DNA from 4 places in the Alteromonas sp. P256 genome. Region 3 is predicted to be linked to each of the others. Evidence: predicted binding sites of a transcription regulator. Region 3 holds the regulator's gene; each other region holds the start of a gene.
What was found. Region 3 encodes FliA, which starts transcription of late flagellar genes. Its sites were predicted from a motif close to CTAAAGNTNNNNNNNNNNNNGCCGATA; they were not measured.
Positions count from the first base shown of each region.

Region 1: a site for FliA is predicted at 2,137-2,163, ahead of V7R39_RS00525 (flagellar protein MotY). Genes of this name have one in related genera too.
Region 2: a site for FliA is predicted at 1,848-1,874, ahead of V7R39_RS15540 (DUF5610 domain-containing protein). Genes of this name have one in related genera too.
Region 4: a site for FliA is predicted at 5,002-5,028, ahead of V7R39_RS03100 (DUF3530 family protein). Genes of this name have one in related genera too.

Region 1 covers NZ_JAZETM010000001.1:117,160-125,300, forward strand. The annotation lists gene glpQ (glycerophosphodiester phosphodiesterase) at 1-896, shown strand, start outside; gene V7R39_RS00525 (flagellar protein MotY) at 1,077-1,937, opposite strand; gene rnt (ribonuclease T) at 2,417-3,055, shown strand; gene V7R39_RS00535 (bacterioferritin-associated ferredoxin) at 3,240-3,434, shown strand; gene V7R39_RS00540 (TonB-dependent receptor plug domain-containing protein) at 3,537-6,428, opposite strand; gene V7R39_RS00545 (FecR family protein) at 6,846-7,913, opposite strand; gene V7R39_RS00550 (RNA polymerase sigma factor) at 7,915-8,141, opposite strand, start outside.
Region 2 covers NZ_JAZETM010000011.1:126,227-134,367, reverse strand. The annotation lists gene V7R39_RS15545 (RNA recognition motif domain-containing protein) at 1-434, shown strand, start outside; gene V7R39_RS15540 (DUF5610 domain-containing protein) at 499-1,818, opposite strand; gene trmA (tRNA (uridine(54)-C5)-methyltransferase TrmA) at 2,021-3,127, shown strand; gene fabR (HTH-type transcriptional repressor FabR) at 3,172-3,765, opposite strand; gene V7R39_RS15525 (acyl-CoA desaturase) at 4,047-5,174, shown strand; gene sthA (Si-specific NAD(P)(+) transhydrogenase) at 5,350-6,765, shown strand; gene V7R39_RS15515 (hypothetical protein) at 6,813-7,118, opposite strand; gene V7R39_RS15510 (uracil-DNA glycosylase family protein) at 7,231-7,806, shown strand; gene V7R39_RS15505 (bifunctional diguanylate cyclase/phosphodiesterase) at 7,838-8,141, opposite strand, start outside.
Region 3 covers NZ_JAZETM010000001.1:240,936-249,076, forward strand. The annotation lists gene V7R39_RS01035 (chemotaxis protein CheA) at 1-368, opposite strand, end outside; gene V7R39_RS01040 (protein phosphatase CheZ) at 381-1,136, opposite strand; gene cheY (chemotaxis response regulator CheY) at 1,171-1,554, opposite strand; gene V7R39_RS01050 (RNA polymerase sigma factor FliA) at 1,590-2,321, opposite strand; gene V7R39_RS01055 (MinD/ParA family protein) at 2,318-3,184, opposite strand; gene flhF (flagellar biosynthesis protein FlhF) at 3,190-4,617, opposite strand; gene flhA (flagellar biosynthesis protein FlhA) at 4,647-6,746, opposite strand; gene flhB (flagellar biosynthesis protein FlhB) at 6,850-7,974, opposite strand; gene fliR (flagellar biosynthetic protein FliR) at 8,025-8,141, opposite strand, start outside.
Region 4 covers NZ_JAZETM010000001.1:706,707-714,847, forward strand. The annotation lists gene V7R39_RS03085 (PhoH family protein) at 1-873, opposite strand, end outside; gene rapA (RNA polymerase-associated protein RapA) at 1,305-4,130, shown strand; gene V7R39_RS03095 (pseudouridine synthase) at 4,130-4,861, shown strand; gene V7R39_RS03100 (DUF3530 family protein) at 5,074-6,054, shown strand; gene V7R39_RS03105 (hypothetical protein) at 6,197-6,520, shown strand; gene V7R39_RS03110 (AmpG family muropeptide MFS transporter) at 6,744-8,087, shown strand.

The DNA.
Region 1 (8,141 bases), 120 kb from region 3:
CGCTTGCTTTTGCACTTAACGCAGATTTTATTGAACAGGATGTTGTGATCACCAAAGATGACATTCCCATTGTGCTTCACGATATACATTTAGAAACAGTCACTAACGTAGAGACTGTCTTTCCTCAAAGAGCGCGGGAAGACGGTAGATTTTATGCGCGGGATTTTACATTGGCAGAGTTACGCAGGCTAAACGTGCACGAACGAGAAGATAATAAACAGAACAGAGTGTTTCCTACCCGCTTTGCCGCCACTACTTCCCGCTTTACGATTGCAACCCTTTATGAGCACTTCGATTTAATAAGCGAACTCAACCGTCAGCTTGGCAAAAACATAGGGGTATACCCAGAAGTGAAATCACCTGCTTTTCACTTAGCTGAAGGAGTAGACGCAAGCCGCATTGTTATAGACGCGCTTCAAGCATTTAATTTAGACAGTGCACAAAACAACAGCTACTTGCAATGCTTTGACTTTAATGAAGTGAAAAGAATTCGCAGTGAGTTAGGCTACAAAGGCAAAGTTGTTATGTTAATTGGCGAAAATGATTGGAAAGAAAGCAGTACTGATTACACGTGGATAAGAAGTGCAGAGGGAATGGCAGAAGTCGCTAAATACGCAAATGGTATTGGGCCTTGGGTACCTCAGCTTTTCAATCAAGACGACGCAAAGAGTAAAAAAATTGAAGCTGCAAACTGGGTAACACATGCACACAATAATAATTTAACCATTCACCCTTACACCTATCGTCAAGATGCACTGCCACCTGGAATAACAGGTCCGCACTTACTAGACGCGTTGCGCAACATAGTTAAGGTAGACGGCATATTTACCGACCACGTCCCTCCTGTACTTGCATGGCGTGAACAAAGGCGTTCAAACGTTGATGGCGCTCAATAACGCACTTGTAACTTCTAACGGCTAGCTCACAGCAAATACATCGTAGCTAGCCAATCAGGCAATGATACTGTGGGGGCTCTGTCAGGACGCTCTGTTAGGGAGCTCTGTCAGGAAAGACTGTCTGGAAGCACTATTAATTAGAGCTTATCAATAAAAGCCGCCCACATTAGTCAACGGCGGCTATGACTTAGAAAGTCGTACTACAACTCGTCGATTTTGCGCTCGCGACTCTCTTGTATCATTAGGCGCGATAAAACGCTTTTCACCATGGCCGGTTAGCTTAATACGATCGTCAGGCACGCCAATAGCGGTAAGGTAACTTTTAACCTCATTCGCCCTTCTAATAGAAAGCTGCTCGTTGTTCCAACGACCGCCATAGCTATCTGTATAACCGTCTAGCAGCACGAGCTCTAACTCACCATCTTCTTTCAGATACTCGCCTATCATTGTCAGTCGCTTTTGCGAGTACTTAGTCAACTCTGTACTGGCATTTTGATAAGATAATACTGTGTAAGCTATATCATCGAAGGTATAAGGAAGCAGGTTAGAAACACACTGAACGAATTGTCTGTAAACGCCGGCAAAATTACTTGCGTTCAGCGCCACACTCACTTTGTCGTACTTATTATACCAATCTTGGTAATAGATAGTGGGCCAGAACCCTTTTTCGAGCTCTGAAAGCATGGTCCATGCCGCATCTTGCGGCAAGTCGCCGTTGTACTGCTTTCTCATTGTCATGTCCGCAATTGTTTTTGGTGCGACACCCGGCATCCACTTTGGAGGCACAGAGTACACCGCAGCAACATCAAAACGATTGGGCAGCAAATGCATATCAAGCTCGAATTCCATATTCAGCTGTTTAGACGCCACGCTCGTAAACATGGCATCACCGTATCCAGGCAGCTCATGATTTAACGTACACTGCAAACGCGATTCTGTATCGACTTGCCAGTTAGACGTTTCCACTGTTGCTGAGTATTGGCGCATGGCCGCATGCGCTGCTGTCGAGCTCATCACAACGGCCGCGGTGACGACTAGCATGCAAATGTAAGAGAACCCCGTAAACGAAACTCTTCTTTTAAAATTCCACACTATTTTAGATATCGATAGCATAACGAAAACCCAGAAAATTAAAATTTAACAACGCAGCAACGCGCTTTTAAGAACTTGCTTCAGTGCTTAATTTAATACCTGATTTAGCACCTGTCTTAGCACCTGCAAATACGAACTATAAATAGTATATCGCCTTAAGCACAAAAAAGTTTAGACGTGATTTATTAATTTACATTCTATTGGAGCGCACTACCCTTTCTAATACCGAGCGTCGCGATTTTCCAAGTAGTGAAGAACGGGTGATTAACAACGCTAACGCCGCAGGTTTATAAATTGCGTAAAAAAGTACAGCGCTAATTCGTGCTAGCACTTGCCTATTATCCTTGCGATAATCTCGTTTTATTGTTACCCGTGTCTGCGATTATCCTCACGACACATCACATTCACTTGTCTTGAAAAGAGAATCTATGTCTTCAACCGCAATGCCTACTTTATCTCAGCGTTTCAGAGGTTATTTTCCCGTCGTAATTGATGTTGAAACAGCGGGTTTCATCGCTGGAACTGATGCGTTGTTAGAGCTTGCTGCTGTAACGGTAAAAATGGATGAAAATGGTCTGTTACACCCAGACGAAACCTTTCATTACCACATTGAGCCCTTCGAAGGCGCAAACCTTGAACCTGCCGCGTTAGAATTTAATGGTATCGATCCAAATTGTGCTCTACGAGGTGCTATTGAAGAAAGCGATGCAATGAAAGACTTATGCAAAGGCGTTCGCAAGGCGCAAAAGAATGCCGATTGTCAGCGCTCTGTCATTGTGGCTCATAACGCCGCCTTCGACCAAGGCTTTGTGAATGCAGCCATAGCCCGATGCAATATAAAACGCACGCCGTTTCACCCTTTTGTCTCTTTTGATACAACAAGTCTTGCAGGTTTAGCGCTTGGCCAAACGGTGCTAGTGAAAGCGTGTAGAGCTGCGGGTATAGACTTTGACCAAAACGAAGCACACAGCGCGCTGTATGATGCACAAAAAACCACAGAGCTTTTCTGTTATATGGTAAACCGTTACCAGTCACTGGGCGGTTGGCCTCTTGCTGAAGAAGAATAATCCGGGGGCTTGGGCGTGCTAGTAAAGTACGCCTTATCAAGCACGGTAGATAAAGGCAGTATGGATAAACGAAAGGACTCAGTAAACCATTAGTCGTATTTAATGAAAATTATTCTCAACTAGCCTTGCCAAAAGCACGAATAACAATTATTATCATTTACAGATTCATTTGGAGTATTCGATAATGTTTGTATGTATGTGCTACGGTGTAACCGATAAAAGTATTCGTGCTGCTGTTGAGACTAACGGCGTAGGCAACATGCGTGAATTACGTGAGCATTTAGAGCTTGGCTCTCAGTGCGGCAAATGTATCGGCATGGCTCAGCAAATTATTGACCAAACGATCATCGACGAATCCCTATTCAAAAACGTAGGCTAATAATCGCTTCGACGCTTCGCAAACATCAATCGATAGCGAGTAACAAACCATAGTGAGTTTCAAATCATAGCCAGCAGCATTGAGCCCGCCTTTTTCATTTCACTACTTAAATTCAAACTCCAAACCTGCATAGAAAAAGTTTCCGTTTATACCGCCCGGCGTAGTCGGCGGATATAAAGCACCAACCTCTCCCTTGAAAATATTAGTATCTGGCAACGTATTGAATAAGTTTTGCGCCCCTACTGTAAAACGAGTTTCCTCTGACACTTGCCACGAAAACTGCGCATCCATGGTCAGTCTAGCACTACCGTATATATCAAAGCCTGCAGATGCATCTAAGTGGTCTTCATAAAATGAGCCAAAATAGTTTACGCGCCATGTAAATGCGAATGACGAAATAGCTTGTTCAAGGGTAATGCTTCCCCTGTGGGCCGGCAAATTATCCTCTAACATGCGTATCCGCGCATTGGTCAAATTTGGCGTAAGCTGAAGCGCGCCATCGACTAATGCGGGGTATAACGTCACTCGCTCTACCTGTGTATCGGTCCAGTTGTAGGCAAACAGCAGATTGTTTTGCCACTCTCCTGTGGCAAATTGATAGTTTACAACAACATCAACGCCCTGTGTTTTAGTATCAAAATCGTTAGTAAAATATTTTGCAGCGTTGTATTTAGCGGCATCAGGTCGACCATCGGCAATAAGTGCACTAATGTCATCTTCTGTGAGCGGAATAGCTGATGTAGTGCTGATCCTATCATCTAAGCGAATATTAAAATAATCGACGGTGGCAAAGAAATACTCACTCACGTGCATTACCGCACCTACACTGAAATTCACCGATTCCTCTGGGGTCAGCGGTGTTGCGCCAAGCTGTACGGATATTAAGTCTGTAGGCGGCAGTGTGGCTTGGTCTTCTAGCCCGTTGGGGCCGTATGCCGTGGTCACGTTAATAACATTGCTCTGCCCTACCGTGGGCGCTTTAAAGCCTGTATTCACTGAGCCTCTTAAAGCAAAAAGATCGGTAAGTTTGTAGCGGGTACTCAGCTTGCCATCAAATGTAGTGCCAAAGTCACTAAAGTGCTCAAGGCGTGAGGCAACACCAAATTGTAGTGCTTCGGTAACGAAAAACTCAATATCGGCGTACATAGCCCAATTACTGCGGCTCCAGTTTCCAGCAGACTGAGGCTGATAGCCGGGAAAACCGTTGGAGCCAATTGAAAATCCCTCGTTTAAGCCTAGCGGCGGCTCAAATGCATAAGGCCCGGCAATATATGAACTCTCATCGCCTGCTTTTTGAAAATAGGTCTCTTTTCGCCACTCTATGCCAAGCCCAATACTCACAGGATCGTCGAATACAGTCTGAATTAACTTTGAAAAATCCAAATTGAGCGTGCGTTCGACTTGCGACACGCCGCCGGGGTCGAATGACGTAGGAGAAAGTGGACCTAAGGACGGATTCACCGTGTTGGAAATGTCATAGTCTATATTGCTGTAGCCCAAACTCGCGCTGACATCGAAAGCCCAATCGTAAGGGAGCTCTTTTTTAAGCCCCACAGCTAGTGAAGCATCTTCGATGGTGCCACCAAACCTTGGTGTAAATCCACCTGGATAAAGTTCGTTAAATGCAAAGCAGTTTGCGCCAAGCTCTGTACTGTTATCCGCAATCTGCTCGTAGGCGGCATTTTGTAGCACATTGTTATCCGTGAGGGTAATTGAAGGACACTGTATGCCAGAATCGATACCATCTAAGTCGGCAACGATTAATCGCCGTGCTCCGGTTACAGTATCAGTGCGGCTAAACACCCCGTCCCGTGTTTGGGGATTGCGGTAGTAAAATCCCCCCGATAGCTTTCGAGTAGCTGCAGTGAGAAAACCGTATAAGGACGTGGTGGAAGACGGACTATAACCTGCGTTAATAGCGAGCTTCATATCGTTGTCAACATCAAGCGCTCCCCATATTTGCGCGGGATCTTGAATAAAACCATTACCTTGTTCCATCAGCGCTATAGCGTCGTCTCTCTGCACCGAGCGCGACGTTCCGCCCTGTTGACGATATTCACCAGTGACATTGATAAAACCAGTGTCGCCCAATGCAAAGCCCCGGTTACCCTGAAATTGGAATAAAGCACCATCTCCCTCGCCATAGGCACCTGATTTCAAGGCAAAGCTTCCTCCTTCCTCATCATCTTTAAGCACAAAATTAATGACGCCGGCAATAGCGTCTGAGCCATATTGCGCTGATGCTCCATCTCGCAATACTTCCACCTGTTTTAACGCATACGCTGGAATAACTGAAATATCGGGGCCCTGTGCACCATCGCTTAACCCGCCACCTAAAAAGGTGATAACCGCAGAACGATGTCGGCGCTTACCGTTGAGCAATAGCAAGGTGTGATCAGAAGACATGCCGCGTAGATTTGCTGGCCTTACCAAGCTGCTTGCGTCGTTGATTGGCTGGTCGTTCACATTAAGAGATGGCACCATGACGCTGAGCATTGACAGTACGTCTGCATTGCCTTGAGAGCTTAACGACTTAGCGCCAATAATATCCAGCGGCACCGGCGAATCGACTGCGCTTCGAGGCGCATTTCGTGTGCCAACAATAGCAATGCGTTCTAGGGCGTTACTATTGTCCTCTTGCTCTTCTTCTTTGCGCTCAACGGGCTTTTTAGCAACTAAAGATGCCCGCGAGCGTATGCTTAGTACACCTAAATCATCAGCAATTACCGCAAGTTCGGTTCCTTCAAGCAACTGCTCAAGTGCTTCATTTAGCGTATAGGTGCCAATAAGCGAGTTGGTTTTAACTCGCTTGGCTAAATCGAAGGGAAAAAGGAGTGTGGTATTTGCCTGCTTAGCTAACTCGGTTAGGGCTTCATCTGCTGATTGGGACTGCACCGAAAACGTAAATGAGGGCGCTTCCGATAGCGCTAGGGCCTCGCTATCGCGGCTTGCAGGTGTAGGTTGCTGAGCATGGCTAACGCTTTGCCACCCCATGCTTGAAAAGGCTATGCATATCGCCAGCGCAACTTGGCTTTTTTTCTTGCTGATGTCATGAGCGTTACGAGCGGCGATGTAATGAGAGTCACGATGAGAGCTACGATGAACGCCGGGATAAGCGCCGAGACCAGCGCTTCTGTGAGCACAGAGAAGAGAATGCACAGCACGAAAAAGCCAACTGGAAAATTGACGTTTCATGGAATGAGTAATGTCTGCGAAGTGCATGTACTGCAAGGTAAAATATCGATGTGCTGTTATTCTTTCGTATATTGTCACATTCAATAAGAGGATGCCAATAGGCCAATGCCAACACGCTAATTATTTTTATATAATATTAGGGCGTGTCGATCTTTTCTCTTAGCTTTTGAAGCTGCTCAAGCTGCCCAAGATTCATGCAGGCATTATCAAAACGGCCTAAGACGCTACAGATAACTGAATGCTTGTATCGGTTATTTTTTCATAATTGATATTAAAACTGCTTTTCAGCGCAGCCAGTAGGCCGTCGATATCGCCCACTTTGAAGTAGCCAGCAACTCGGCGTTTACGCAGGCGTTCATCTGTTATGTTAAATCTCACTGGCGTGTAGCGTCCTATTTCAGCAAGTACCGCTTCTAGAGGCTCGCCTTTAAATACAATCATCCCCTGCTGCCACGCTAAATCATCATCGATATCGTTTTTCGACATGCTTTCGCGAGCTTCTACCTTGCCTTGCACCGTGGCTTTTTCTCCCGCGAACATAAGTAGTCCTTCCTCGGTAACCGGCTTTTTCCCAAACAAAGATTCGGCAGACGTGGAATCTCTGAACCGGTTTTTGACTAACACCTTACCGTCTGTCACCACCAATTCGAAAGCATTATCGTTAACGTACTGCATATTAAATGCTGTCCCTACCGCAGTGACCGTGTTATTGCCTGCGGTTACTGAGAAGGGGCGAGATGTGTCGTGGGCCACTTCAAAGTGAGCTTCACCTTTAAGTAATACAATAGAGCGAGCGTTTTGGGAGAAGTCCACCGTAACGATAGTGTTTGTATTCAAGTGCAGCACCGACCCATCTGCCAAGGTAATGTTTTTTTGTTCTCCAATACCCGTCTCTACTTTTTCGCTTATGGCGGCAAACTCAGGTGTATTGTCTAACCACACTTGCTGAACAATCGCCCCTATCGCTAACGTCATTACCAAAAAGGCAGCGGCAATACTCCACTTACCACGATGTTGAGAAGCATTTTGGCGCTTTGCTCTGTTTCCATCACTTTTACGCATGTGAGACTCGGGGAACAGGCCACTTAGCTCGTTGAGCACAGACATATCGTCCCAGAGGCTAGCAGCCTCAATAAGAGACTGACGATGCGCCTTACTCTCGCTTAGCCAGTTATCAAGTTCCACGAGCTCTTCATCTTTCAAACCGCGGTCTAAGCGACTAACCCACAAGCAGGCATGCTCTTGGATATCTTCTTTGCTGGAAAATTGGCGAATGTTATTCATATCAACTACTGCTTATGTCCTGAGTCGCACTTGAAGGTGCTTGGGGTGACGAAGTATCCTTTGACAATTCGGCCAAATACCGAGAGCACATTAAAAGACCTTTGGCGACATGCTTTTCCACAGTGCTTTCACTCAACCCCACGAGTTCCGCAATTTCTTTTTGTCGCATGCCATACACTTTTTTTAATAAAAATACGCGCTTTACATCCGCAGACAGTGTGTCTGTGG
Region 2 (8,141 bases), on a different contig from region 3:
TTATTAGTGCCATTTTTGCAATCGCAGGTTATTTATTATTTTCTTCAGCGAGTATGGACGTTCACGTTCCATTGACTGTCTCTGCTGCACTTCTGATCAGCGGGATAGTTACGCCTTGGCTAGCTTCACTTATCCAAAGCTCACCTTCTTCAGATGGCGATGCTATCAGTTCAGATGCTGTTGAAACACTTTACGTCGGTAACTTGCCGTATCGTGCAAATGAAAGCGCAGTAAAAGAATATTTTAGTAGCTATGCGGAAGTTCAATCGGTTCGCCTAATGAAAGATCGCAAAACAGGTAAACGGAAAGGTTACGGCTTTATAGAAGTAGTAGCGAAAGATGTAGACTCTGTTATTGAAAAAACCAACGACTCCACTTTCCAAGAACGCACCTTAAAAGTGCGACCGGCGAAAGAGAAAGTCGAACACGCTTAAATAAAAAAGCCTGGTTTGAACCAGGCTTTTTTTTATCTGTTAGTTTTTACCTACCAGTGTTTAGCTATGACTTAGAAGAAGGCTCATTACTATCCGTATTGATATCTGCCTGTGGCAATCCATCTAACAATGTCTGATTAAATGTGTGAAATCTATTTATCGCACTAATCAGGTCTGGCACCTGAACGTCTTCCATATTACTAATGAGCCCTGCTATTAATGCGTTGTAATCTTCATTAGACGCTAAGGTACTTTCGGCATTCTCAAACGTATTCATCATCTTTTCTAAATACTGAGATACTGGGCTTACTACATTACCATACTGGCTACGCTCATCCTTATCTTCGTTATAATGCTGTATGTTTTCATAAGCTTTTAATACGTCAGTTTGAGTAGACCTATTTAGCTGCAGTGCATAACCCACTAGTTCTTTATCGTCGAAGCCTAAACTCAGTGCCTCTTCAAAGGCCTTGTCAACGTCACCTTTATAGAACGTATCTGCCAGGTCTTGAACTTGGCCCACCAAATCAGCAATAGACTTCATTTCAGCTTCATCTAATTCTCCCTTCAGGGAAAAACTAATTCCACTTCGTTCATAATATTCAAACGCCGTCGTTTGCTGTGCAGACACATTAGTTGTAGCGCCATCACCAGACCCATCACTGATTGATTGGGTTTGAAACGACGTTTGTTGACTAGCTTGGAATGACTGCAAGCTTTCAAAGCTAAAGGTGACTTCATCGCCGTCTTTTGTACGTATAGACAATTGTCCTGACTGCTCATTAGATACCGACGCAGCGGCAAGTGTTGATACTCGCGCTACATTGCCGTCCTCCACACCTTGTCGATTGAATATATCGGTTTCTAAATCGTCTATACCCGTATCGATAAGTTCGCGACTTTTACTAATACCGTTTTCAAGCTCTTCGTTCATGAAGCCTGCTAGGTCTTTTTCTGCCATTGCAAAGCCTCTGCTCACGCCTTCTCTTGCTTGGCTAAACAGACCGTTAAGCTTTTCATCACTCGCACCACCATCAGCAGCACCGCGAATAACACCGCCCACAAAGCGCATTACATTCTTAGCCACTTTTTCGAAATCGAATAGGCTATTGTTCTTTTCTTCTACTTTCTTATCAGCCAGCTCTTTTGGCTTCTGTCCATCAATCTCAAGAGTTTGACTAAGACTACCGCTGACTACCCGCAAACCAATACTCGTTTGCGTGCTATTTACGGAAACTGTTGATGCCTGCTGCTTAGCTAATTCAGCAGCCTGTTGCAATCCATCTTGCTGAAGCTGCTTTTTCAGTGCCTCATTAGGATGAACTGCTGTCTTTTGATCGGCCTTCTGATCGCCCATAAAAGCCTTAATTTGACCCACGTTCATAATTTGATCCTCACTATCCTCATATAGTTTATCGGCACTAACTCAATATTGTTTAATTTTAATACAGAATATTTTACTACGCTTAATATTTAGGTTTGCACATATTATAGAAGCCTCTACAATTCGCGTCCTTGTGAGAAGTGACATCTGTAACGACTTCTCTTGTAGATGTTAGCCCATAGCTTTTGATGGAGAACAATTGATGGAAAATAAGACGTCAGATACCAACCTATTGCAGTACCAATTACAACTCGACGAAAAAGTAGCTCGTCTTGGGTCGCTGCTTTCTGCATTTGATGCACCATCATTGTCAGTATTTCCCTCATCACCTACGCATTACAGAATGCGAGCCGAATTTAGGGTTTGGCACGACGGTGACGATCTTTTCCATATTATGTTTGATCAGCAAACAAAAGAAAAATACCGCGTAGATACGTTTGAACCTGCCTGTGAGGCAATAAATAAAGCCATGGCGGCACTTTTAGACATAGTACGCCCGAGTGAATCACTGCGTAGAAAACTGTTTCAAATCGATTACCTGTCTGCACTATCAGGAGAATTAGTCATAAGTTTGCTGTACCACAGACAGCTAGACAGCGAGTGGGAACGCGAGGCAAACGCACTTAGAGATACCTTATCTAGACTCTTTCCTGCAGTCAGTATTATTGGTAGAGCCCGCAAACAAAAGATTATTGTTGGGAATGACTTTGTAATCGAAAAGCTGCCCATTAATAACCGCGAATTTGTGTTTAAGCATATTGAGAATAGTTTTACTCAACCCAATGCCAAAGTGAATTGCGATATGATTGAATGGGCACTGGACTGCGTTAAGCCGCTTACCGGCGATCTGCTGGAAATGTACTGTGGTGCAGGTAACTTTTCAATTCCTCTGGCCATCCACTTCGATAATGTGATTGGTACCGAGATAGCGAAGCCTTCGGTAAACGCCGCCCAATACAATATTGAGCAAAACCATTTAGACAATGTAAAAATAGTACGATTAGCGGCAGAAGAATTTACTCAAGCCATGCGAGGCGAGCGTACTTTTAGTCGTTTGGAAAGTATTGAACTTAGCGATTATAACTTCACTACCGTGTTAGTCGATCCGCCTCGTGCAGGGCTAGACGAGGATTCATTAAAAATGATCCAAGATTACGACAATATTATTTATATATCCTGTAACCCTGAGACCTTAGCCGATAATTTGCAGTTATTGTGCACCACTCATACCGTGGCTAAAACGGCGCTATTCGACCAATTCCCATTTACCCATCACATTGAAGCCGGCGTGTTGCTAACGAGAAAGTAATGGGTTGAAGATAAGGTATTGATAGAGACTGCGCTGTTAATGCCTTATCTTTTTATCGTTGCTCCGAGTTGAACAAATCGCAATTGCGTTTTCACTTTCTCCCCTATTTCGCCGCGCAGCTTATCATCAGCCTCAAGGGCTTCTGCTCCTGCGCTGAAAACAAGTCTCACCATCGCGTCGGCTTGTATATGCGCCGATGCATACTCAACACCTTGCTTTTCAATAATGTAATCGGTTAACTCGTCAATAAAATGCTGAATCTCTCTGAATACGGCCAGTCGATACGCTGACGACGTACCCGTATGCTCTCGCAATAACAATCGAAACACATTGGTGTTTGCCGCAATAAACTCCATAAAGGTTTCAACGGATGTGTGAATAACACCACCGCCAGAGGCAATTCGTCGCCTGGCCTGTCGCATTAATTGCCTTAGCGCTAAACCCGCCTCGTCAACCAACGTTAAACCAAGTTCGTCCATATCTTTGAAGTGTCGATAAAAGGAAGTAGGTGCAATACCCGCCTCTCGCGCCACTTCTCGAAGACTAATCGCTGATAAGCTTCTGTTTTCATCAAGCAAAGAAAATGCTGCATGAATAATATTTTGACGGGTTTTTAATTTTTGCTCTTGTCGGCTCACGTTAATACCACTTCTTCATTACTTGCTAGATTATCCCATTGTCTGCTTAAAGACGAAACATAACTTTGCACAGCATTTTACATTAACGTCAGTGTTTTAGCACAAATACAAAACGCTAACGTAATAATAGTGTCCTAACATTGTCATCAAGTTTAAGAATAATTGAACTGGCCTATAATAATTAAAGTTTAGCTAGGTTAGCAGAACTTAACCTAGTTTTACTTGCCTGAGAATGCATAAAACGATAAATTAGCGAACAGTTGTAAGCCAAGTAGTCAAAAATGAAAAAACCTCCTCTTATATTAACGAACGTACTGGTATTTATTATATCCGGTGCGATTGCATTCATTGGTGCCCCACTATGGGTGGCGCATCGCGGAATAGACTGGGTCGAAATAAGCGCAGCTATCTTCTTATTTTACTTTACCGGTATGTCGATCACTGCAGGTTATCATCGCCTGTGGTCACATAAAACATACGATGCGAACGTCGTAGTACGCGTAATTTTAGCGATTGGCGGTGCAATGGCGCTGCAAAACAGCATATTACATTGGTCTTCAGATCACCGAGTCCATCATCGTCATGTAGACGACAATGACAACGACCCGTACTCAGCAAAGAAAGGTTTGTGGTTTGCTCATATTGGCTGGATGCTTCGCGAGTACCAATCTAATCGTTACGACGATTATGGCAACTGCAAAGACTTGCAGAAAGACAAAGTAGTAATGTGGCAACATAACTATTACCTACCCATAGTATTAGTGGCTAATTTCGGAATAACTGGCCTGTTGGGTTGGTTGAACGGTGATGTAATGGGCATGATCCTTATCGCTGGCGTACTTCGACTGGTACTTGTTCACCACGTTACGTTCTTCATCAATTCACTTGCTCATTTCTGGGGCGACCAGCCTTATACCGATAAGAACACAGCAAGAGATAATGGTTTGCTGGCATTTTTCACTTTTGGTGAGGGGTATCACAATTATCACCATATCTTTGAATATGACTATCGCAACGGCATTCGTTGGTATCAATTCGATCCGACAAAATGGCTGATTCGCGGGCTGTCGTTTGTTGGTTTAACCACAAACCTACGAAAGGTTCCTGAAGAGCGCATAGAAAAGGCGCTGGCGGCAATGCAGCTTCAACGAGCAAGCGAAAAAGTGTCGATGCTTCCAAATGCCGATGAAATGATGAATACCATTCAACAGGAGTACGATTTACTTATGCAACGCATGAGCGATTATTACTCTACGAAAAAGCGCATCATGCGAGTGAAGCAGAAATCTTTTCAACGCACACTCGAAGGTTTAGAGCTTACGTATAAATACAAAGAATTGAAGCATTCATTTGCAGTTCAAAAAGAGAAGTGGCTGCAGCTTCAAACGCTCTCTTTGCAAATGGCTTAACCACCTCTATATTACAACTGAAATGAAAAACCACATGTAATTCGTTGCATGTGGTTTTTTTTATGTGCTATTTACTACTAGAGTTATTTGTATAGGTAGTAGTAAGGTGTGAGTGAGATACAATGAAAGCAGCTCATACAATCCTTACGCGTTCACACTTAAACAGGAAGACAACATGGCAGCAAAGCAAAAAACTCCATCGTATCATTACGACGCAATAGTTATTGGCACAGGCCCTGGCGGAGAAGGGGTTGCAATGCAGCTAGCGAAAGCCGGTAAAAAAGTGGCGGTTGTTGAGCGTTATGAGGCAGTTGGAGGCGGGTGTACACATTGGGGAACTATCCCATCAAAGGCGCTTCGCCATTCGGTAAGTCGTTTAATTGAATATAACAGTTCGCCCCTCTTTGCTGACAATCATTTAAGCAGAAGCTTAACGTTTTCAGAAATAATGAAACATGCTAGCGGCGTAGTTGACAGCCAGACCCGATTAAGGTCGTCATTCTATGACAGAAATCGCGTTACCTTATTTCACGGCGAAGCCAGCTTTATCGATGCACATACGCTTCAGATAACCCGCGAAGACGGGTCGAAAGACATTGTTACGGCTGGACAATTTGCACTAGCAACGGGTTCTCGCCCCTACACCCCTAAAGATATCGATTTCAATCACCCACGGGTGTACAACTCAGACACCATTTTATCACTTAAGCACGATCCTAAATCTATAATCATTTACGGTGCAGGTGTTATTGGTTCGGAGTACGCGAGTATTTTTCGCGGTCTGGGTGTGAAAGTAGACTTAGTTAATATGCGCGATCGCCTGCTATCGTTTCTCGATACAGAAATATCAGATGCGCTGAGCTATCACTTATGGAATAACGGTGTACTTATACGTCATAACGAAACCTATGCGTCGGTAGAGACAACAGACGATTCCGTCATTCTTAATTTAGAGTCTGGTAAACGGATGAGGGCAGACTGTTTGCTGTTTGCAAACGGAAGAACGGGTAATACTGATACTTTAAAGCTTGAGAATATCGGCTTAAAAGGTGACAGCAGGGGCCAGCTCAAAGTGAATGAAAATTACCAGACCGACGTGGATAATGTTTATGCTGTTGGAGATGTGATTGGATATCCTAGTTTAGCGTCTGCCGCTTATAACCAAGGCCGTTTTGCAGCTGAAGCAATGCTAGCTGGTAAAACTCACGCCTCTTTGGTGGCCGATATTCCATCAGGTATCTACACTATTCCCGAAATTAGTTCAGTTGGGAAAACTGAGCAAGAGCTTACTGCAGCGAAAGTGCCCTATGAAGTGGGGAGAGCTCAATTTAAGCACCTAGCGCGAGCTCAGATTGCATCTACCCAAACCGGTAGCTTGAAAATACTGTTCCATCGTGAAACTAAAGAGATACTGGGAATTCATTGTTTTGGTGAGCGTGCGTCTGAGATTGTGCATATCGGCCAGGCAATTATGCAGCAGAAGGGCGAAGGCAACACGATTGATTACTTTGTGAATACCACCTTTAACTACCCCACAATGGCAGAAGCTTACAGGGTTGCGGCTATCAATGGTTTAAACAGAATATTTTAGACAAAAAAAAGCCGGCAAATGCCGGCTTCTCTTATTAACACTTCATTTTAATTTCTGTTTGCTGCAAGCGCATTTAGCGACTCTTTGTGTGCAACAATGTCAATGTGCATTTTTTCTTGATCGAATGTCATAGTGGCAATCGCATAATCGCCTTGGCTTTCGCTCGCGATATTAACAAGTTCTTGTTGAGCATTACGGAAACTAATGTTGTTGCCAATTGTGTTGGCCATACATTGGTTATTCATTTCGAACGTTTTAGCGTCCATACAATCGAAAAGCTGGTCACTACCAGAGTCCGCATGCGCTATGCCAAATGAAGCTAAAAGGGCTAAACTGAATACTACTTTACGCATGTCTTTTCTCCTTAAGTACATTATTGTACTGTTAGTATAAGAATACGCTATTTATGGGAAGTAGTCAATCTGCATCATAGCTTTGTGACATTAATATGACAAAGTGAAAAATTTGGAGAAAAAGTTGGCTGAATTTGCACACTTAGTACACCGAGCCAAAACGTGTTCACTTTGTGCCAGTGAACTATCTCATCCGCCACGCCCAATCTTATCTTTAGCGGAACGCACAAAGGTGCTTATTATTAGTCAAGCGCCAGGGTTAACGGCTCACAAAAACTATATCCCTTTTATTGACCCTAGCGGTACGCGCCTGCGACAGTGGTTGGGCGTGGATAAAGAAACGTTTTACAAACCAGAACTGTTTTCCATTATGCCTATGGGCTTCTGTTTTCCAGGTTATAAGAATGGCGCAGATGCGCCACCTATGAAAATATGTGCTCCAACCTGGCATGAGTCTCTGCTTAATTTCGTACAACCCGAACTCACCATTTTAATAGGACGTTACGCGCAGCAGTACTACTTACCACAATATAAAACGCTAACCGAAGCCATTAAAACAAAGCACGACAACGTTATAGCGCTGCCTCACCCATCTGGACGGAACAATCGCTGGCTGGCGAAGAACCCCTGGTTTGAAACTCAAACAGTACCCACTTTACAAAAAACTGTCGCTGATTTAATTGCCTAGGGCGTGTTGATCGTTGTAAGAGTTTCAGACTTTAAGTTTCGTCTCTAGGTAGTCTTGTGTTTTTTAGTAACTCAACTAACTGGTCAAACGGCATTGGCTTGGCAAAGAAAAAGCCTTGGGCTTCATCGCAGCCAAGTTTAATCATATAGATTGCTTGCTCTCGAGTTTCGACACCCTCTGCAATGGTCAACAACCCTAGCTTGTTCCCAAGAGTCACTATAGTTTCGGCAAGCACCGCAGCGGAGCCTGGTTGGATATCTTTTACAAAAGAACGATCGACTTTCAGTCGGTCTAAGGGAAGCTGCTGCAGGTAACTCATTGAAGAGAAACCGGTA
Region 3 (8,141 bases):
AGAGTATCTACAAGTTTGGCGTCAGCAGGCTCTAATGGCTCTTGAGATTTTACTCGCTCAAACATATCTACAACAACATCTGTGGCCTGCAGAATAATATCCATTAATTCCGGCGTCAGCGTACGCTGGCCATTTCTCATAACATCGAAGACGTTCTCGGCACCATGACAAATTTCAACTAACTCGGTGAGCGATAAAAATCCCGCTCCGCCTTTAACTGTATGATATCCGCGAAAAATTGCGTTCAGCAAATTCGCATCTTCAGGATTGTTCTCAAGATCAACGAGCTGTTCTTGTAATTGTTCAAGTATCTCTCCAGCTTCAACTAGAAAGTCCTGTAGTATTTCCTCGTCAACATCAAACGACATGCGCCCGCTCCCCTAAAAACCTAAGCTCGACAGAAGATCATCAACATCATCCTGGCCCGATACAACATCATCACGCGTTTCTGCATCGATAATCGGACCCTCTGCTTTCACACCTTCAGCCTTATCGGCCTCAGCGCTTAATGGTTTAGTTTGTTCTGAACTATCCCGCTCGCCAAACATGGTAAGCATGTTGACTAAGCTCTCTTCAACTTCTTTTACTAAGTCGATAACCCGGCGGATAACCTGACCTGTAAGGTCTTGATAACCCTGCGCCATTAATACTTCAGTTAGCAATTGTGTAAGTTTAGCCGACTGCGAAGCACCATCTTCTAACAATTCATCTAAGTCTTTACATAAAACCTTGAAATCGCCCACCTCAATCTGGCGAGTCATGAGCTTTTTCCACTCAGGCATCACGCTGTCAATGCGAGAAGCTAGCAGTTCAGCAATAGGCATACTCGCCTCTACCGCATCCATGGTAGTGTTGGCAGCTTTCTCGGTTTCTTCGATAACATAAGTTAGGCGAGATTGCGCATCGGGAATATCGTCTGTCGCTAAATTCTTTATGCGATCGTCTATTTGAAAATTGTTGAGCGCGTCATGAAGTTGGCGCGTTAGCTTTCCTACTTCAGCGAAAAGCTCTACATTCTCTTTCATTGACGCCGCTTCAAACAGCGCATTGGCCGACGCATTATCACCAGCCTCAAGATAAACAACGAGTTGCTTAGCTTCTTCTAATGAAAGTGGAACGTTTGTATTCGTTGTCATCCAGTAAACCTCGTTTCTCTGGTGAGCGTCTGGATCAACCTAAACGTTCGAATATTTTATCTAGCTTTTCTTTCAATGTAGCTGCAGTAAACGGCTTAACTACATAGCCATTTACGCCTGCTTGCGCAGCGGCAACAATTTGTTCTTTCTTCGCTTCAGCGGTTACCATTAGTACCGGCAAATGCTTCAGCTTGTCATCAGCGCGAATTGCTCTAAGCAAATCAATACCCTGCATGCCTGGCATGTTCCAGTCGGTTACAACAAAATCGAAATCACCTTGCTGTAGCATAGGTAACGCCGTATTTCCGTCGTCCGCTTCCTGGATGTTTGCGAAACCCAAATCTTTTAATAGGTTTTTAATGATACGTCTCATGGTTGAAAAATCATCGACCACGAGAATCTTCATGCTCTTATCCAAAATAGCCTCCAGTGAGGGGTTAATTGTTGTAATTTCTATTCTTCGTCAGCTCGCCACGACTTCATTCGAGATTTGAGTTTTAACATGGCCTGACTGTGAATTTGACTCACTCTCGATTCACTTACATCAAGAACCTCACCGATTTCTCTTAAGTTCAGTTCTTCATCATAGTATAAAGAAAGCACTATCGCTTCTCGCTCCGGTAACGTGGTGATTGCTTGCGCAAGTGCCTTTTGAAACGCCCCTTGCATAAGGTCTTCTAGCGGTGCATCACTACCTCTGCTTTGCTCGGTAGTAATCACATCCTCCGACACACCTAAATCTTCAATCCCAACTAATTTACCTGCGTTTACCTCGTTGAGCATTTGATGATAGTCCTGCAAGCTTACGTTTAGCTTAGCAGCAATATCAATATCTCTTGCATCTCTCCCTGTTTCGCCCTCTACACGAGAGATGGCGTCTGTAATGGCACGTCCATTTCTATGCACCGAACGCGGTGTCCAATCACCTTTGCGAATTTCGTCTAACATAGCACCGCGAATGCGAATACCCGCGAAGGTTTCAAAACTTGCGCCTTTAGAACCGTCAAAGTTTCGAGCAGCCTCTAGCAAACCAATCATGCCAGATTGAATAAGGTCATCAACGAGAACACTGGCAGGGAGTCGCGCAATCAAATGATGTGCTATGCGCTTCACAAGAGGCGCATGTCGCTCTACCAACTGCGACTTATCAGTTTGTTGTTGATAAGCTGCCGCCTTACTATTCAACGCTGATTCCCTACTGCTTTTTCTGCAATTAATTGCTCAATGAAAAATTCTAAGTGGCCACCTGGCTGAGCAGGTATTGGCCATGATGCCGCTCTATTTGCTAGCTGGCTTATCGCGACAGCAGCAGGTGAGCCTGGATAGGCATCGACTATAGCAGTTTGTTTTCTAACTGCACGGCGAATATTTTCATCAAACGGTATTGTTGCGACTAATTCTAGCGCAACATCTAAGAAGCGCCCTGTTACTTTACTCAGTTTACTAAATAATTCTTGCCCTTCGCGCACGTCCCTCACCATGTTCGCTACCACTTTAAAGCGAAACACACCATGCTCGCGATTAAGAAGTTTTATAAGCGCGTAGGCATCGGTGAGTGAAGTGGGTTCGTCGCACACAACAACCATGATGTCTTGAGAGGCTTTTGCAAAGCTGAGCACCATGTCGGAAATGCCCGCGGCAGTATCGACGAGCAACACATCAATAGGCGTGCGAAGTTCACTAAACGCACGTATCAGCCCCGCATGCTGCGTTGTTGATAGCTCTGCCATCGACTGAGTTCCCGATGTCGCTGGCGCAATTTTGATACCGTGAGGGCCAGTAACCAGTACATCGTCTAGCGTGCACTCGCCGGACAAAACATGAGATAAGTTCTTTTCGACGCGAAGGCCTAACATGACATCTACGTTTGCCAACCCTAGGTCGGCATCAAGAACCATCACACGTTTACCTTGCTTAGCCATAGCAATTGCTGTGTTAAGCGTAATATTTGTTTTACCTACGCCACCTTTGCCTCCGGTGACGGCGATAACTTTGATTAACCGTGATTGCTTCATTTTTCTTAAGCTACTCGCTTGGTCGTCAATCATACTACTTATGCTGTTTTAATATCGTTGTTATTACTAGTATGATCCAAACCATATTTTTTATAAAGCTTTGCAGCAGCGGAAACTAAAGATTTCGCTTCTGCAATCTTAATGTCTTCAGGTACTTTCTGACCGTCGGTGACATAGCTAACCGGTAACTGATACTCGACTGCCGCACTGAGTACCTCTCCTAAAGAATAGCACTCATCTAACTTTGTGAAAATACAACCACTTAGTTCGATGTCGTCATAAGCCTTAATAATACGCTGTAATGCAGGGTATTGTGTATTTGCCTGCGCGACTAAATATTTTTTCACTACGGGCATCTGACCGTTGTCAAAATGCTTTATTTGCTTAATTAACCGACTATCTCGTTGGCTGAATCCAGCCGTATCAATCAATACTAGTCGTTTATGACGAAGTTGGAACAGTAAATCTGAAAGTTCTTCACTTGATTGCGCTTTTCTCACCGTACAGCCAATGATTTTACCATAGGTTGCAAGTTGCTCGTACGCCGCAATACGATAAGTATCAATAGTGATCATTGCCACTGAATCTGCGCCATACTTTTGTGCATAGCGAGCGGCTAATTTCGCCACTGTGGTTGTTTTACCCGTACCCGTTGGTCCAACTAGTGCAACAGCACCCTGTGCGGTAAGTATATCGTTACCTGTTACATTTAATCGATTAGCCAATAGGTTAAGAAGATAAACCCAAGCATCTCTTTCGTTATAGTGTGAAGGCGTGTAACTGATAAGTTGCTTAGATAATGCTTTGCTAAGCCCCATATCGGTTAAGCGTGCTATCAAATACTGATGAACGGGTTTTTGACGAGTCTGCTTTGCCTCCATTAAGTCAGCCACTTGGTGCTGCAGTACCCCTCGTAATGATGCCAGCTCTTCTTTTATCTGCGCTAGCTCATCAGTGGGCGCCGCTGGCGCTTCTTTAATGCTTGACGCTTGATGAGAAGGAAATGCTTCGCTTTGTCTTTGATACTCACTGGGGCCAGTCTGTCTGTCAACAGGTTGCTGTTCTTCAACCTCGTCGATGAATGCGTCGGAGAAATTAAGGTGGGATGCGATATCATTGGCATGCTGTGCATTTACAGACGTCGGTTGCATGACATCTGCTGAAGCACCCTGTCCCGCGCCATGTTGTTTTTCAAGCAGCGCCTTTAGGCTGTCTGGACCATCATCCCCAATGATCTCGCTAAGACTCGGTGTAGCACTTTGCTTAGGAAACGTTTGTGAAGAAGGAGCACCGGAAGGTTTGCTAATATTTAGCTTAGCATCTGGCTCTTTGTCATAAGCTGCAACAAGTTCGATGCCATCAGCCACTTTGCGATTTGACATGATAACCGCATCGCTACCTAACTCAGCCTTTACTTGGCTTAACGCCTCGCGCATATCTTTGCCAAAATATCGTCTTATTTTCATTGCAACCTCTCCACTCACCCAGCGTCAGATTATTGACCGACCGAACTGACTATTTTTATTTGCTTGTCATCGGGCACTTCTTGGTAAGAAAGCACATGCAACCCAACAACAGAATACTTAAGGAAGCGCGATAACACCGGTCTTAGCATTCCTGAAGTAAGAAGCACTGCGGGCTCTCCTTCAAGTTCTTGCTGCTGACTGGCTTGTTGCAGTGATTTTTGCAACTTATCTGCCAAGCCTGGCTCAATACCAGCGCCATCCTCGCCACCTGCTTGAAGTGACTGGTGCAACATCTGTTCCAACTCTGGCGCCAAGGTTATGACAGGTATCTCTTTTGAACCTTGGGTTATTTCTTGAACTATTAGGCGCTTAAGGGCAATTCGCACCGCCGATACCAACACATCTGGGTCTTGGCTGCGGGTTCCATACTCACTCAACGTTTGAACAATAGTTCGCATGTCACGAATTGGCACACCTTCAAACAGCAGCGTTTGCAGTATTTTAACTACCGTACTAAGAGGGAGTATGTCAGGCACTAATCCCTCTACGAGTTTAGGGTGCTGCTTCGCTAGCATATCGAGAAGCTGCTGCGCCTCTTCGTGGCCTAAAAGCTGATAGGCATTATTCGTCAGCAGCTGACTTAGGTGGGTCGCCACTACCGTTGCAGCATCGACTACGGTGTAACCAAGTGTCTGTGCGTGCTCTCGCTTGTTCGGTTTAATCCATACCGCATCAAGACCGAAGGCAGGGTCTTTTGTTGCCCTTCCCTCTAACTTGCCAAACACTTGCCCTGGATTGATTGCTAACTCTTCATCGTGGCTTATCACTGAATCGCCAATGGTAACGCCAAGCATCGCGATGGTGTACGTATTGGGCTCTAAGTCGAGGTTATCTCGAATATGAACAGGGGGAATGAGAAAACCCAATTCTTGAGACAGTTTTTTACGTACCCCTTTAATACGGGTTAATAGCTCGCCCCCTTGGGACTTATCAACTAATGGTATTAAACGGTAACCCACTTCAAGACCGATTGTGTCTACCTGCTGTACATCGTCCCACCCAAGCTCTTTCACCTCTGGCGTGACTGACTCGTCTCGTGACAGCGTGTCTGGCACTTGTGGCTCAGCTGCTTTTTTCTTCGCGTTGTGAGTTTGAAAATAAGCAACACCAGCAATAAGAAAAGAGAAACCAAGAAACGCAATATGGGGCATTCCCGGTATAATTCCCATGACGAACAACACGCCTGAGGCTATATACAGCGCTTGGTTATTGCCAAGCTGCCCGCGAATTTCTTTACCCATTTCTTGAGACTCATTCTCACGAGTCACAATAATCGCGGTAGCAACCGACAACAGCAGTGAAGGTATTTGAGCGACTAAGCCGTCACCAATAGTCAGTAGCGTATAAATTTCAATCGCATCGCCAAATGACAGACTATATTGAATTATTCCGATAAACAGACCGCCAACGATGTTGATAAGCATAATAAACAGGCCAGCAACAGCATCGCCTTTAACAAATTTTGACGCACCGTCCATAGAACCGTAAAAATCTGCTTCTGCGGTTATTTCTTCACGGCGCTCCCGAGCTTGGTCTTGGTCGATATATCCGGCGTTTAAATCGGCGTCTATGGCCATTTGTTTTCCGGGCATTGCATCGAGGGTAAAACGAGCGTTCACCTCAGAAATCCGCCCCGCACCAGCGGTAACTACTTTAAAATTGATAATCAGTAAGATAGCAAATACCACGATACCTACTGCGTAGTTACCACCGATAACCACGGCACCAAAGGCTTCAATAACCTTACCCGCAGCGTCGCCGCCTTCATGGCCATACAACAACACAACCCGCGTGGAAGCCACGTTCAAAGCAAGCCGCAATACCGTGGCAATAAGCAATACAAGTGGGAAAATACCGAAATCGACAGGCTTTTGGGTTAAAACCGCCACCAGAATAATGACCAAGGACAATGCAATATTGAAGCTGAACAGCACATCTAGAAGAAAGGGGGGCATGGGTAGAATGACCATACCCATAATGGCAAGCAAAACTATGGGGGCACCTAAGCCACTGGTGAAGTTTTGCAACTGATTCTTATCGAACCGCTGAAGATAGCCGGATAACTGCATCGTTGGATGTCTCTCTATCAGAAAATTGACGCTTAACGTTAATCTGATAGAGATATAACAACTAACGTGCCAGCTTTAGGTTTTTTATAAAATAAAAGATGCTCTAGCGACGATATTCTGGAGGTATGGGTAAGTCGCGTTTTAAAGGCTTAGGACGCTTGCCCTTTCCTGCTCTATGCGCTTTTAGTTGGTAGACGTGGGCCAGTACCTGAGCCACGGCCATAAACAAGGCGTTGGGTACTTCATCGTCAACTTCTGTTGAGTAAAAAATAGCGCGGGCTAACATAGGCGATGGTATAAGCGGCACATCATTGGCCGTGGCGATTTTTCGTATGTGCATGGCAAGCTCATCAGCCCCTTTAGCAATAACAACGGGAGCACGGTTACCATTATCGTCATACTTTATCGCCACAGAAAAATGGGTGGGGTTAGTGACGACCACGTCAGCATTGGGCACTTCTTGCATCATTCGTTTGGAGGCTGCCTGATATTGTAAACGGCGTATGCGTCCTTTTACCATAGGGTCGCCTTCTGCGTTTTTGCGCTCGTCTTTGACCTCTTGCTTGGTCATTTTCATCTCTTCATTGTGCTTATACATTTGATAAGGCACATCAATAAGCGCAATAGGGATCATGCCGCACACAAGAAGTAAAAATGCCCATTTAAGCATATCAAGGGCGTGGAAAATGTTGCCAGGATAGAGTTCCATATCCAAATGCAGGGCTTCATCTTGAAACAAAAGCAGTGCGGCAATCGCCATGCCGATTATAGTGATAACCTTGGCGATTGATTTAAGTAACTCCACCAAGCCATTCGTGCCAAACATGCGCTTGAAGCCTTGAATTGGGCTAATTTTGGAGGCTTTTGGTTTGGCACCGCTCCATGTAAAGTTATAACCGCCTAAGGCAATTGAACCATAGATACCGGCAATCATGGCCACAACCATATACAAAAGTACGGGCGCACTGATAGTAGAAAATGCGTCTCCCCACGCAGCTAACATATGCGTGGTGTCGTAGGTTTCGTCACGAGACAAAATAAACATACGGCGAGTGAGTGTGAAAACCGATTCAGCAATCCAACTTCCCACAAATAAAAACATGACGGCACTGATAATAAGCACCAACGTGGTGGATAACTCACGGGATCGCGCAATCTGCCCTTTTTTTCGGGAATCCTCGAGTTTTTTCCCCGTGGGGTCTTCTGTTTTTTCTGCTGAATCTGACATCTATTCTCTCAAACCAACATAATTTCTTAAATCAACATAATTTCTGAAATCTAAGAACATATTCGCAACAGCTCACACATATATTGCTGAGCGCGCATCCACTGCGTTTCAAAGTGCGCCGTAAAGTTACCTAGGGTTATCCAGATGATAAGTAACCCCATCATCTG
Region 4 (8,141 bases), 470 kb from region 3:
GGCTAAAAGCGTTTTACCACTGCCCGCAGGCCCTGTGAGAATACACATATCGATATGGGGGTCTAGCAAGGCATGCAGCGCCATACCTTGACCAATATTCTTCGGTGTTATGCCCCATGCATGGCGACTCATGAGGCGTTCATAGCCCAGATCCAGTACTTCTAACGTATCGTCTGAAATTTCTTCCACAAGACCAGCAAACTCTTTACTATCATCAAGAAGGAATTCATTGATGTAGGCTTCTGGCAGTATTGATTTTGGCACGGTGTGAATGGTGTCCCGCCCCTCGGTTCGGCTGTCAACGCTTTTTACGTTATCCCAAAAATTACCCTCGAAGACATGAAAGCCTCGAGACAAGTACTTAATATCAGTAATAAGTTGGTCGGTGCGATAGTCTTCCACATGAGCTAAACCGGCACCTTTGGCCTTCAACCGCATATTCAAATCTTTGGTAACCAACACCACTTTTTGCGGTGCGTAAGCCTTTTGAATATGAAGCGCAACGTTGATAATACGATTGTCGTTTTCGTTGCTCGTGAAAACCTGCTGCGCCTCTGCCATATTTAAATCGGCAAATATCGATAGCTTTCCAGTAGGTGCGGTATCGCCCGCTCCTAGTCCCTCCATTGAAACACCCACAAGCATTTCTTCAGGCGTGGCCTCATGCAGCAAGTCTTCCATTGAACGAATGGAGACACGTGCGTCCCGTGCAACGTCTTTTTTACTGTCTTTGATGTAATCGAGTTCTTCAAGAACCGTCATGGGAATAACAACATCGTGTTCTTTAAAGGAAAGAAAAGCGTGGGGTTCGTGAAGCAAAATGTTGGTATCGAGGACGTATATTTTCGTTTCGCTAGAGTTTCTTCTTGGCATCCTTTACTCCGTGAAATAAAGCCAAGCTAGCCGTTAATTGGTAATGGCTAGCGAGCTACAGCTGGGCTACTACAGGGATGCCGCTCGAAACAGGACATCTCCCCTACTCGCGTCGACTGAGAAGCAGCAAAAACTCACTGCTTCAAGCGTTTGATAACGATTTCCTAAACGCTAATTCCACCATAATCCAGAAATACAGATTTCGCACTGTTTTTATCGTTTTATTTTCGCTTGCTTACAAAGGTTAATACTTATTTGGACACTGGATTTTCCCTATGAAGCAGCCAATTGCTTAATAACCAGTGTTGCTACTCAATATCAATAACAGGACTCAGTGAATTAACAGAAAAGCGTCTCAAATAAGCTAGTATTAATGACTTATTACCATGCAATGCGTACAATACCGCCCCCGCAAAAAAGGTTAGTGATTTATGAGTTCAGACAGTCAATTTTCTATTGGTCAGCGTTGGTTAAGCAATACAGAAACCGAATTGGGATTAGGCGCCATTGTTGGCATTGATTTCCGTTCAGTTGAGGTGCTGTATCCCGCCACTGGCGAAGCGCGTATCTATACAAAAACAGAAGCGCCGCTAACCCGACTCACCTTTGAAATTGGCGACACCGTAAAAAGCCAAGACGGCTGGGAAATGACGGTGACTGAATCCGAAGAAAGCCAAGGGGTGTTCATCTATCACGGTCTGCGGGAAGATACGAAGGCGCAGGCAAGACTGCCAGAAACCATGCTAGACCATCACATTCGCTTGAACCAACCTGAAAAACGTTTGTTTAGTCAACAACTCGACCACCCAAAATGGTTTGATTTGCGAGAAAGCGCGTTGCGCTACCACTATGAATATCAGCGCTCTAATACAATCGGCGTGGCTGGAGCTCGAATTTCACTTATTCCCCACCAGTTGCATATTGCCTCTGAAGTAGGTGGCCGCCACGCGCCGCGGGTACTTCTTGCCGATGAAGTCGGTTTGGGAAAAACCATTGAAGCTGCGCTAATCATTCACCAACAGATAAAGACTGGCCGAGCATCTCGCATTCTCATTTTAGTTCCAGATTCACTCATGCATCAGTGGTTGGTAGAAATGCTTCGTCGCGTTAACCTGCCTTTTGCTATTTTCGATGAGAGCCGCTGCGAAGCGCTGGACGAAGAAGATATAAACCCGTTTGACAGTGAGCAACTAGTTCTGTGCAGCATCGATTTTTTAAGCAGCAGTGAAAAACGGCAGCAGCAAGTTCAGGCCGCAGATTGGGATTTAATGGTAGTGGATGAAGCACACCATCTGTCTTGGTCGCAAGAAGCGCCGTCGAAAGAATACCTCTGTGTTGATGCGCTCGCCCAAAACACGCCTGGGGTGCTTCTTCTAACGGCTACACCAGATCAGTTAGGTCACGAAAGTCATTTTGCTCGTCTGCGTTTACTCGACCCTGCACGCTTTCACAGTTACGAAGAGTTCTTAACCGAAGAATCGCAATACAGTCGGCTTGCCGATGCGGTTGCTCCGTTATTGTCAGACGCTGAGCCGAACGAAAAACAGCGCGCTACCCTTTGTAACTTTGCACCTGACGTTATGGAACACGCTGGCGACCTCACCAGCTCTAAAAATAGACATGAACTATTACACCAACTCATAGACTGCCACGGTACAGGCCGTATGCTGTTTAGAAACCGTCGCGCCAATATTGAAGGCTTCCCCGAACGCAAACTGTCTGCCTACGAGCTTGCCATGCCACAAGAGTATGAAGCGGCCGTGAACAGCGACGATTTGCTCAACGCGCTTTATCCCGAACGTGTGCCAAGCGTGGTAAACAGTTGGACTAAACTTGACCCCCGCGTTAGCTGGCTAGTCGATTTCATGCAAGACGTTAAACCAGAGAAAATATTGCTTATTTGCGCCAGCGCCCGCACGGCGCAAGAACTCGGTGAAGTTATCCGCACGCAAACGGGCATTAGACACAGTGTGTTTCACGAGGGCATGAGTATTGTTGAGCGCGACAAAGCCGCTCATTATTTTGCTGATGAAGAAGATGGCGCACAAATTTTGCTATGTAGTGAAATAGGCAGTGAAGGGCGTAACTTCCAGTTTGCCCACCACCTAGTGCTGTTTGATTTACCCATTACACCTGATTTGTTAGAGCAGCGTATTGGTCGCTTAGACCGAATAGGTCAAACGCAAACCGTGAACATTCATGTTCCCTATCTTGCGAAAAGCGCACAGCACGTATTGCTAGATTGGTATCACGAAGGCTTAAATGCGTTTGAAAAAACTTGTCCCACGGGGTCTGGCGTGTTTGACGACGTTAAGCCGTTACTGATGAGCGCATGTCTGCACCCTAGCGATATGACGGCAAGAGACGAACTGATTAATTTAAGTATTAAACTGAACAGCCAGCTAGTTGCTCAGCTAGAAGCAGGTAGAGATCGCTTACTTGAGCTTAATGCCTCGGGTGAAGGCCGAGTTGAAGCACTATTAGAGGACATTATTGCCCTTGATAGTGAGCAAGACCTATCCCGCTTTATGGGCCGTGTTTTTGATGCTATTGGCGTTCAGCAAGATGAGAAAGGCAACGATTGCTTTATTCTTATGCCAACAGAGCAAATGGTGAGTCAGCTACCTGGGTTGGACCCTGAGGGTATGACGGTAACCTACAAGCGCCGCGTAGCGACAACATTAGAAAACGTGCAGTTTTTAAGTTGGGACCACCCTCTTGTTCACACCGCGATTGACGTTGTCCTTACTGATGTACACGGCAAAAGCAGCATGGGCTTTATTGCTGCCCCCGACCTGCCTAAAGGTGCTTATTGGATAGAAGCATTGTTTGTGCTTCATGCTCAAGCACCGAAAGCTCTCCAGCTAGGCCGTTTTCTTCCGCAAACGCCAGTACGCATATGCCTTGACGCCCAAGGAAACCCTGTTGATTTAAGCTTCGATGTAAAACGAAAAGTAGGGCGAAAAATATCGTCACAATTGCTAAAAGCATTACAGCAGCCCCTTAGCATTGCGATAGAAAATACGCGAAAACTGGCACATCAGGCAGCAAATCAAAAGCTACACGATGCGCTTAACACTATGCACACCACGTTAAACGGTGAAATACAGCGATTAAAAGACTTACAGAAGCGCAACCCTGCCGTACGCGACAGCGAAATTGTGTTTATTGAGCAGCAAATGAGTGCGCTAGATAAAGTTATTCAAGGTGCCGATGTGCAGTTTGATGCCATTCGTATCATAGTGAATAATCCGTAATGGCCAATCCATCGTTTGTTTACAACCCGCCTTACACGCCGTATCTCGACTTCCTGTACCGAGATGACTTTATGGTGGTTGCCCTTAAACCCAGCGGGCTGTTGAGCGTACCAGGTAGAATAGAAGCGCATAAAGATGCGCTTATTACCCGGGTTAACAAAGTTCTGCCTACCGCTACCGTGGTACACAGGTTAGATATGGCGACTTCTGGCATTATGGTGATGGCACTGACTAAATTTAGTCATCGCGCTATCAGCAAGCAGTTCGAGCTTAGAGAAACGAAAAAGCGCTATTTCGCCAAAGTATACGGTCATGTAGACGACGACAGTGGAGAGATAGATTTACCCCTTATCGTCGATTACCCAAACCGACCAAAGCAAATGGTGGACCACGAACGGGGAAAGCCATCGGTAACACACTTTGATGTGATAAACCGAGCACATGATAGCGAAAATAAGCCTTACTCTCTGGTTGCGCTTCGCCCCATTACCGGGCGTTCTCATCAGCTACGCGTGCACATGCTATCACTTGGCCACCCCATTTTAGGTGATAGACTATATGCTCACGACGCCGCATTATCCATGGCACCACGTCTGCAGCTTCACGCGGAAAGTTTAAGTTTAAAACACCCAAAATCGAACAATTGGCTCAACTTTCAAAGTACTATTCCATTTAGTGACTATAAGCCAACGCCTTTAACCACGTTTTCATCGGTAAAGCTTTTCGGGTAGAAGACTTTTCAGGCAACAAGCTTTTTAGGAAGCAGTCTTTTTAGGAAGTAGGCTTTGTAGATTAAAAACGTATTCAAAAGATTCTCATTGAATGAAGGACTGCCTAGACAACAAACTTGCTGGTTAAAATACGCTTTGGTGTTTAGATTTTGATGGTTTTGCCGATACAGTGTTATCTAATTGCTATTGTGAGCCGAAAGGTTTTTTGAAACATGCGTAAATGTATTGCCTCCATATTGTGTCTGCTTGCACTGGGCTTTTCGCCTAAAGCAGCCTTTGGCGATTACTTTACCGATATCAGTCACGGGTTTGCGTTAGGCGAAGTACAAGAGCTTTTGGTGGGCGAACGTGTAGCACCTATTATCGAAGTTGAGCCTCAAACCCCGTTATCACAAGGCGTTGCCATTATACTGGTTGAGCCTTTTCTCTCCAGCTTTTCACTCTCTCAAAGCAAGGAGCTTGCGGGTTATCTTTCAGAGAAAGGGTGGCGCGTCGTCATAAGCCCTTTTAACCTCAATATGCTGCCTACAAAATCTGGCATAGAATCAGCCAACACTTCTGAGCAAGAGGCTGATGATCAGGGGGCTAATAATCAAAGCACTGGTAATCAAAGCACTGGTAAACAAAGCACCGATGCTCAGGCGGCAGCAGATCCAGCAGCAGAGCAAGCGCCTGCCAGCAGCGGACAAAGTAGTAGCGTTATTCATCCGCGAAGTACAAACCTCACTCAATACTTTGATTTTGAACAAACGTCAGACAAGTTAACTGAGCAGCTTATTGCCTTAAATAACCGATTGCAGAACGTGCAAGGCTATCGGCTAGTAGTTGCGCAAGGTATGCTAGCTGCTACATTTTTGGACGCCACCAGCAATGATGTGGCATTTGAGCCAGATAGCTTAGTCACGATTTCCCCTTATTGGCCAGAGGCCGATGTGAATAATAGCATTAGCGATTTAGTGGCGAATTCTTCGTTTCCCGTACTCGACCTTTCTATAGAGGGATTGAGCAATTGGGAAAACAGTACGGTTGTGATGCGCAGAAATCGCGCCAAAAACAGCTTAAAACTGCATTACCGACAAGTGCGACTTCCCTTCTCAAATTCAGTCTTTAGTCTAAATGAAAATCAGAAAACCCCATACATACAGCTAGTTGCGAATAACACCATTGGATGGACTCGCTATTTAGGCTGGTAATTCTGAAGGCCTGCTATTAGTCTAAAATAATCCGCATATCAGTTACCTACCGATACCGTTGTAAAAAGTGTCGCCCAACCTAGAGCAGTAGTAATGTAATGAACTATAATACGCTAAGTAGTAGAACAACGGTTTGAGCCTTATGACTGTCAAAGACTTCGTTGATGCCAAGTCAAAACAACTGTGTTTTTACCTGAATGCTTTTTGGAATGAAGGCCTGCCGGTTGAAGAGCTAGAACTCTTTTTTTGGGACTGCATGGAAGAATGGGGTCAGGTGAACTGCACACTTACGCAGCCTTACACGCAAAAAGAGCGCGTGTTTTGGCATGTGCTTCACCAAATTCACTATTGGAATGAAGAGAAACTGAACAACGACACAATCTTAGTTGATGAGCTGCGCACCTGTGTCGAATTTCTCGAGCACGCAGGCACGTGTCCCATAGACTGTGTGGGAATAAGGCCTTAGCAAGGCCTTACCTCCTGTCATTCTTTTAATTCTGGAAAAAACCTGCACACATCAATCACAAAACAATTCCCCCTACTGCTTCACAATTTCTTTTCCATGAGCACGTACACATTTTTAAAGAATCGATATCAAAATTAGGCACCTGCAAACACGATTTCACATGTTGCCATTTCATTGATTACGTGGCTCAATACCAAGCCTTAAAGCATCATTAGGCAGTATTTTGTTAAGCGCAATAAAAACATATAACGACAAACGCTTTTTGAGTATTTTCTGTTTCGGGATTGCCAGTGGCTTTCCTTGGATAATGATAGGCTCAGTGCTGTCTGCCTGGCTAAAAGATGACGGATTGTCGCGCTCAGCAATCGGCTTGTTTGGCATTATCTTCGCCACCTATTCAATTAACTTTCTTTGGTCTCCGCTGGTCGATAAGTTAAAGCCACCAAGATTAGGTCAGCGCAAGGGATGGATTTTTTCCATGCAAATAGGCATTGTCTTGTGCTGCCTTGCGATGTCTCAGCTAACCACAACGTCTCATCTTTTCTATATTGCATTAGTCGGTTTACTCACCGCTATTTTCTCCGCCACGCAAGACATAGCCATTGATGGCTTTCGCATAGACTGTATTGCCGAGGACGATAAAGACGGCATGTCGGCTGCATCTTCGGTGGCAACCGCGGGTTGGTGGACAGGCTATGGGGGCTTAGGTGCTATTCCTTTTTTTCTCGCCGATCTTACCGATTGGAGCTGGGCTAATATCTATCTATTGCTCGGCGTATTAATGGGGTTACTCGCTATCGCTACGCTACAAGCCAAAGAGCCTGATATCGACAGGAGTGCGCTGCTTAACCACATGGATTCTGAGGGAACTGACGATGCCAATGCAAACGCCAGCGCTCAAGACAAGATTGCTCGCTGGTTAAAGAGCACGTTAATAAGTCCATTTTCTGAGTTTTTTGCCCGAAACGGCGTGAAGCTTGCGCTTTCCTTCTTGTTGTTTATTTTTCTATTTAAAATAGGTGAAGCCTTTCTCGGACGCATGAGTATTGTCTTTTATAAAGAAATTGGCTTTACCAACAGTGATATTGCTACCTACTCAAAGCTGCTGAATTGGTGGGTAACCATTGTATTTTCGCTGTTGGGGGGAATTGTAAACATACGCTATGGCATTTATCGCGGCTTAATGGTGGCGGGCATTGCCATGGCGGCGTCTAACCTGTTATTTGCAGTAATAGCACAAACAGGGCCTTCTACCCCTTTATTGGCCTTCGCAGTGATTGTAGACGGCTTTACGGGAGCTTGGAGCACGGTAGCCATGGTTGCGTTCATATCGCTACTGTGTAACCGCGCCTTTAGCGCCACACAGTACGCCCTAATGGCATCTTTAAGCGTGGCAGGAAGGACATTTGTCGCCTCTAGCAGCGGAATTGTTGTGGATAGTTTGAACGGAAATTGGAGCCTGTTCTTCATACTTACTGCGGTGATGGTGATACCCAGCCTAGTATTCCTCTACAGCATTCGCGAGCACATTAAAAACGTGCAGAATCCGCTAGCGCCGAAAACGTAAATCTTCTACTTACGAGGCGATTACTAGCACGACACATACTGACATTGTCGGTAT